2 linked regions of the Kribbella solani genome follow. The protein of the gene in region 2 interacts with the protein of the main gene of each other region in a pairwise test. Links are inferred from orthologs where the notes say so. Each region holds a gene or a part of one and is shown on either strand. Other genes may lie near its edges.

The links.
Region 1: the proteins of HDA44_RS17990 (region 2) and ileS interact in binary tests that used the Escherichia coli proteins (3 or more experiments, as listed by UniProt). The link is inferred for Kribbella solani from one-to-one orthologs.

Annotation. Positions count from the first base shown.
Region 1 is NZ_JACHNF010000001.1:2,617,181-2,621,258, reverse strand. What follows is about bases 208-3,975. They hold ileS (isoleucine--tRNA ligase), read right to left. Parts: upstream 3,585-3,975; coding sequence 408-3,584; downstream 208-407. Other genes in these bases: HDA44_RS11735 (DUF167 domain-containing protein), read left to right, coding at 3,865-3,975. In the rest of the region: HDA44_RS11745 (DivIVA domain-containing protein), read left to right, coding at 1-160; more of HDA44_RS11735, read left to right, coding at 3,976-4,078. UniProt on the Escherichia coli protein: Catalyzes the attachment of isoleucine to tRNA(Ile). As IleRS can inadvertently accommodate and process structurally similar amino acids such as valine, to avoid such errors it has two additional distinct tRNA(Ile)-dependent editing activities.
Region 2 is NZ_JACHNF010000001.1:3,965,581-3,968,757, reverse strand. What follows is about bases 311-3,177. They hold HDA44_RS17990 (substrate-binding domain-containing protein), read left to right. Parts: upstream 311-1,175; coding sequence 1,176-2,180; downstream 2,181-3,177. Other genes in these bases: HDA44_RS17980 (LacI family DNA-binding transcriptional regulator), read right to left, coding at 2,468-3,177; HDA44_RS17985 (hypothetical protein), read left to right, coding at 2,240-2,461; HDA44_RS17995 (ABC transporter permease), read left to right, coding at 311-1,136. In the rest of the region: HDA44_RS18000 (sugar ABC transporter ATP-binding protein), read left to right, coding at 1-108; more of HDA44_RS17995, read left to right, coding at 105-310. UniProt on the Escherichia coli protein: Part of the ABC transporter complex RbsABC involved in ribose import. Binds ribose. Also serves as the primary chemoreceptor for chemotaxis.

The sequences.
Region 1 (4,078 bases), 1.3 Mb from region 2 along the record:
CATCGACGACCTGCACGCGTACGAGCGGGAGTACCGCAGCCGCCTGAAGACGTACTTCACCGAGCAGCTGAAGGCGCTCGGCAACGGCGACGACACGCTCAGCCCGCGGAACGGCTTCCGTCCGGAGGCCCGCGCCCAGGCTCACGGCCACGGCGTCTAAAGATCACTGAGCTGTAAGTAGCTCGCAAGGGCGGTGCTTTCCGGCGGCACCGCCCTTCGGCATGTCCGGGCACTTCTCACCCAGTGTCCCGCCGGAACAACACCCAGTAACACCCCCGGCCGTCACCACCGGCCGTACCCCTGAACGCCATTTGAGAGGTTCACCTCTCGAATGTGCCCTTCACCACCCGGATGCGAGTGGTGAAGGGGCGATTCGGCGGGTGAACCTCTCAAATAGCTGGGGCCGGTCAGGCCTTGGTGAGCCAGTAGGTGAGCTGCAGGTCGGCTTCGGTGCCGGTGACCAGGTCGGCCGGAGTTGACGGGGCCGACTGGGTCAGTGTGGTGGCCAGGACCTCGCGGGCGATCTCGTCGGCGTGTTTGCCGAGGGCATCGGTCAGCTCGGCGTCGGTCGAGGTGAGCCAGACCTGGATCCGGTCCGACACCTCGAGCCCGGCGTTCTTCCGCGCCTCTTGCAGCGTACGGACCACCTCGCGCGCCAGACCGGCCTGTCGCAACTCCGGTGTGACTTCGAGGTCGAGGGCAACGGTCTCGCCCTGTTCGTTCACCACCGACCAGCCTTCCTTCGGCCGCTCGGACAGCAGCACCTCGGACTCGCCGACCTGAACCTCTTCGCCGTCCACCACCACGGTGGCCGTGCCGGATGCCTTCAACGCGGCGGCGAGCGCGCCGGCATCGGCCGCGGCGATCGCGGCGGCGACGACCGGAGTCTGCTTCGCGAACCGCTTCCCCAGCTCCCGGAAGTTGCCCTTCGCGGAGAACTCGACCAGGTCCGCTCCCGCCGACGACAGCGGCGCGACCGTGCCGACGTTCAGCTCGTCGGCGATCTCCTGCAGCAGCTCGGGGGACAGGTCGGCGATCGCTGCCGACCCGACCAGCGCGCGGGCGAGCGGCTGCCGCGTCTTCACCTTCGCCTCGGCACGGGCGGACCGGCCGAGCTCGACCACCCGCCGGGCCATCGACATGTGCTGGGCCAGTACGTCGTCGATCAGCGTCTCGTCGTACGCCGGGAAGCTGCTCAGGTGGACCGACTCGGGCAGCCCGGGCGTGACCGGACGGAACACGTCCTGCCAGACCCGCTCGGTGACGAACGGCATCAGCGGCGCCATCACCCGGGTGAGTACGTCGAGCGTCTCGTGCAGCGTCGCCAGCGCGCCGGCGTCACCGGCCCAGAACCGGCGGCGCGAGCGGCGGACGTACCAGTTCGAGAGCACGTCGACGAACGAGTTGATCAGCAGACCGAGGCGCTGCGTGTCGTACGCCGCGTAGGCCTCGTCGGTGTCCCGGACCAGCCGGTGCGTTTCGCTGACCAGCCAGCGGTCCAGCACCGAACGCTCCCCGACGGCGGGCGCGTCGGCCGGAGACCAGTCGGCCAGGCGTGCGTACAGGGCGTGGAACGCGACCGTGTTCCAGTAGGTGATGAGCACCTTCCGGACGATCTCGTTCAGTACGTTCGGGCCGATGCCCCGTGCCTTCCACGGCGACCCGGAGGCGGCCATGAACCAGCGCACCGCGTCCGCGCTGTGGCTGTCCATCAGCGGGATCGGTTCCAGGATGTTGCCCAGGTGCTTGGACATCTTCCGGCCGTCCTCGGCCAGGATGTGCCCGAGACAGACCACGTTCCGGTACGACGACTCGTCGAAGACCAGCGTGCCGATCGCCATCAGCGTGTAGAACCAGCCACGGGTCTGGTCGATCGCCTCGGCGATGAAGTCGGCCGGGTACGTCTGCTCGAACTTCTCCTTCGAGCCCTCCGCCCACGGGTACCCCCACTGCGCGAACGGCATCGAGCCCGAGTCGTACCAGGCGTCGATCACCTCGGGCACGCGGCGCGCCTCGGCACCACAGGCCGGGCAGTCGAAGGTGATGTCGTCCACGTACGGCCGGTGCGGGTCGGTGGCGCTCAGGTCCCGGCCGGCCAGCTCACCCAACTCGGCGAGTGAGCCGACGCACACCTGGTGGTCCTCACCACAGCGCCAGATCGGCAGCGGCGTACCCCAGAAGCGCGACCGGGAGACCGCCCAGTCGATGTTGTTGCGCAGCCAGTCGCCGTACCGGCCCCACTTGACCGACTCCGGGTACCAGTTGGTCTTCTCGTTCTCCCGGAGCAGGGCGTCCTTCACCTGAGTGGTGCGGATGTACCAGGAGGGCAGCGCGTAGTACATGACCGGGGTGTGGCAGCGCCAGCAGTGCGGGTACGGGTGCTCGTACGGCACGTGCTTGAACAGCACGCCACGCTCGGACAGGTCCTTGACCAGGTCCTCGTCGGCCTTCTTGAAGAACTGCCCGCCGACCAGCGGTACCTCAGCGTTGAAGTGACCGCTGGAATCCACTGGGTTCACCACGGGCAGGTTGTACGCACGCCCGACCGCAAGGTCGTCCGCGCCGAAAGCGGGGGACTGGTGCACGAGACCAGTACCGTCCTCGGTGGTCACGTACTCCGCGAGCACGACGTAGTGCGCCGGCTCGTCGAACGGCACGAGCTCGAACGGACGCTGGTACGCCCAGCGCTCCATGTCGCGGCCGGTGTAGCGCTCCGTGACGGTCCAGCCCTCACCGAGCTTCTCCAGCAGCGGCTCCGCCACTACCAGTGACTCGGTGCCATCAGTAGCTACGACGTACTCGACGTCTGGGTGCACAGCGACCGCGGTGTTGGACACCAGCGTCCAGGGCGTCGTCGTCCAGACCAGCAGCGACGCCTTGCCGGCCAGCGGACCAGAGGTGAGCGGGAAGCGCACGTACACCGACGGGTCGACCACTGTCTCGTAGCCCTGTGCCAGCTCGTGGTCGGACAGTCCGGTGCCGCAGCGCGGGCAGTACGGCGTGATCCGGTAGTCCTCGACCAGGAGGCCCTTGTCGTGGATCTGCTTCAGCGACCACCAGACCGACTCGACGTACTGCGGGTCCATGGTCTTGTACGGGTGATCGAGATCGACCCAGTAGCCCATCCGGACGGTGAGCTCCTTGAAGGCGTCCACATGGCGCAGGACCGATTCACGGCACTTGGCGTTGAACTCGGCGATGCCGTACGCCTCGATGTCGTTCTTGCCGCTGAAGCCGAGCTCCTTTTCCACCGCGACCTCGACCGGGAGCCCGTGGCAGTCCCAGCCGGCCTTGCGCTCGACCCAGAAGCCCTTCATGGTCTTGTAGCGCGGGAACACGTCCTTGAAGACGCGGGCCTCGATGTGGTGCGTACCCGGCATGCCGTTCGCGGTCGGCGGCCCTTCGGAGAACGTCCACGGCTGACCGCCGGTGGACTGTTCGAGGCTCTTCGCGAACGTGTCGTGCTCGTCCCAGAGTGCCAGCACCTCGCGCTCGAGCGCCGGGAAGTCGACCTGGGCCGGAACCTGCCGCCACGGGCCCGGAGAGGGGACTGCCGAGGGAACTGCCGGGGTGTCTGCCGCCATCTTCGTGTGTCCTTCGTCGCATCTGCCGCCGCTGACGAGGGACGAAGTGACCGGACTCAGCCGGTTACCGCGCGGTACCACCCTCCTTGGTGACCCTCAGTTGTGGTCACCCACTTCCTTGCCGCGACGCTGCCGGTTCTAATAGGTCCCTGACGGACTGTTCTTCCGGCGGCTCCGGGGTGATGGCCCCATCACTGCCTTGCGGTTCGCGGTTGTCAGTGTACGGCGTCGTACCGGGTGACTACGAATCGTTAATCGGTGGTGCGGTAGGAATTCGGCCATGAGAATTCTGCTGCGGGTCCGGCCGGGGGCCTCCAGAACCGCGGTCGGCGGCCGGTACGACGGTCCGTCCGGGCCGGCGCTGGTGGTCGCGGTGGCGGCCCGTGCGGTGGAAGGACAGGCGACGAAGGCTGTCCTGACGGCGGTCGCGGCGGAGTTCGGGGTCCGGCGGTCCGCGGTGACTCTGGTTCGTGGCGCGACCAGCCGGGACAAGC
Region 2 (3,177 bases):
GGGCGGGACGTGGCGTCGTTCAGTACCGCGGACTCCGGCGAAGGCGACCTGCTGGCGGCGGCGATGGGGCAAGGAACAGTTCACGACGAGGTCGGAGGAGTACGGTGACCGACGTACAGGACAAGGCCGTGGCGGCGACACCGGTCGGGCAGTCGTCCGCCGGAGTGGCCGCGACGCTGTTCCGGTTCCAGAGCGTGTTCGGGCTGATCGCGGTGTTCATCGCGGCGATCATCTTCTCGCCGCGGAAGAACGGCGACATCCTCTTCATCAGCGCCGACAACCTGGCGAACGTGGTCCGGGCGGTGTCCGAGATCGGCATCATCGCGGTCGGGATGACGTTCGTGATCCTGATCGGCGGCATCGATCTCTCGGTCGGCGCGGTACTCGGGCTCGCGGCGGTCGGTTCGGCGGTCCTGATGGTGGAGAACGACTGGGGCTTCCTGCCGTCGGTCGTGCTCGTACTCCTGATCGGCCTGGTCTTCGGTGCGCTGCAGGGCATCGCGACCGCGATGATCGGGATCCAGTCCTTCATCGTGACGTTGGCAGGCTTACAGATAGCCAGAGGTCTGGCCCGGATCTGGTCCGGTGGCCAAGGCGTCGCGATCGCGTACGGCGACGGGCCGAACGAGGCGCCGACGTCGTTCGCGCTGCTCGGCGAGCGAACCTTCGGCGGCCTGGTACCGATCCCGGTGCTGATCTTCGCCGTGGTCGCGATCGCCGCGGTGGTGTTTCTCCGGATCAGTGCGTTCTCCCGGCATCTGTACGCGGTCGGCGGCAACGAGAAGGCGGCCCGGCTGTCCGGCGTACCGGTGGTGCGGGTGAAGATCGCGGTGTTCGCGATCTGCGGGCTGCTCGCGTCGCTGGCCGGGATCGTGCACGCCGTCCAGCTCAACCAGGGCAGCCCGAACGACGGGATCGGGTACGAGCTGGACGCGATCGCCGCGGTGGTGATCGGTGGGACCAGCCTGGCCGGCGGCCGCGGCTCGGTGGCCGGAACGGTGGCGGGCGCGCTGCTGCTCGGCGTCCTGAACAACATCCTCGCCCTGAACAACATCGACTCCAACATCCAGCTCCTGATCAAGGGCCTGGTGATCGTCGCCGCCGCCGCGCTGCAACGACTCCGTCCCACCTCGTAGCCCCACTTCGTAAGGCCCACCCCGTAAGGAAGGTTCGTCATGCGTTCTGTGAAAATCCCCGTTGCCGCGGCTGCCGTTGCCGCGCTGGTACTGGCCGGGTGCGGCACCACCAGCGACAAGACCTCGGGCGCCTCGCCCGGCGCGTCCAAGTCCTGCAAGGGGGCCGACGGCAAGTACACGATCGGGATGAGCCAGGCGAACGTCGCCGAGCCGTACCGGCAGCGGATGGACGACGACATCAAGACCGCCGCCAAGGACGTACCGCAGTTCGACGTGAAGTTCGCCGACGCGGCGCAGGACAACGCCAAGCAGGTCGCGGACGTGGAGAACTACATCACCCAGCAGATCGATTTGCTGATCATCAGCCCGAACGAGGCCAAGCCGCTGACCGCGGTGGTGAAGAAGGCGTACGACAAGGGCATTCCGGTGATCGTGCTGGACCGGAAGGTCGAGGGTGACGCGTACACCGGGTTCATCGGCGGCGACAACGTGCAGATCGGGCGCGAGGCCGGCAAGTACATCGCCGAGAAGCTGCTGCCTTCGGGCGGGAACGTGGTGGAGCTCAAGGGACTTGCCGGCGCGACGCCGCAGGCCGAGCGGCACGAGGGGTTCGTCGAGGGGATCAAGGGCAACCCGAAGGTCAAGGTGATCGCCGGCGCGAGCGGTGACTGGCTGCGGGAGAAGGGCCAGGCGCAGATGGACGCGCTGCTGAAGGCGAACCCGAAGATCGACGTGGTGTTCTCGCACAACGACCCGATGGCCGAGGGCGCGTACCTGGCCGCGAAGGCGGTCGGCCGGGAGAAGGAGATGAAGTTCACCGGCATCGACGCGCTGCCGATCCCGTCCGGCGGGATCAAGGCGGTCGAGCAGGGCCGGCTGGCGGCCACCTTCACGTACCCGACCAACGGCAAGGAGGCGATCGCGGCCGCGAAGAAGATCCTGGTCGACTGCGGCACGATCGAGAAGACCCAAACCCTGCCGACCCAAACCATCGACGCCTCCAACGCCGCCAAGGTCTACGCCGAGGAGAACCCGAACGGCTGACCCCGGCAGCTCCTACGATCAAACGATCGTTCGAATGCCTGGTGCCAAGGAGGACAGCGATGGTTTCCGAGAGAGATGAAAAGGCCGGCAAGGCTGCCAACAAGGCTTTCGAGTTGTACACGACCGAGGTCAATCGGGCGATGGACGAGGCGGAGGTCGCGAACAAGGACGTCCAGGCCGCGGCGAAGAAGGCCGGCAGCAAACTGGGCCGATCCGACGGTGCACAACAGCAGAACCTCTTCGGCCGGCGTTCCGGTCGTGGTGGGAGCGGGCGGGGCTGAGCTCGCTCAGGTCCGGTGGGAGCTGGCTCGTTCCAGTAGGCGGGCTCCCAGGGTGGTCGTGGTCGCGGGGCGGGTGCTGTCGGCGATTCTTGCCAGCAGCAGGCGCGCGGCCGCGGTGCCGAGCTCGTACGCCGGCTGGGCGACCACTGACAACGGCGGATCGACCAGCTCGGCCCACGGCGCGTCGTCGAAGGTGACCAGGCCGAGGTCGCGCCCGGTCCGTACGCCCCGCTCCCGCAGGGCTTGCAGGACGCCGACCGCCATCGCGCTGTTCGCGATCAGCAGCGCGTCCGGTGGTTCCGGCTGGGACAACAGCTCTAGCGCCGCGCGACGCGCTCCGGCCGCCTTGTACTCACTCCGGCGGACCAGTTTGGGCGTACTCCGGCGGCGCGCGGCTTTGAGCGCGTCGCGATAGCCGGCGAGCCGATCGTCGGCGGTGCGGACGCCGGCCGGCCCGGTCACGCAACCGATCCGTTGGTAGCCCTGGGCAATCAAATGCGCGGTCGCCTCCCGGGCCGCGAGCCGGGTGTCGACCAGGACGACGTCGCTGTCGTGACCGGGCAGCGGGCGGTCCACCGCGACGTACGCGGTCCCGCGCGCGGCCAGTTTCGCGACCGCCGTGGCCGGGCCGCTCGGGGACAGGATCACGCCCGCGACCCGTTCCTGGATCGCGATGTCGACGTACCGGTTCTCCTTCTCCGCGCTCTCGTCGGAGT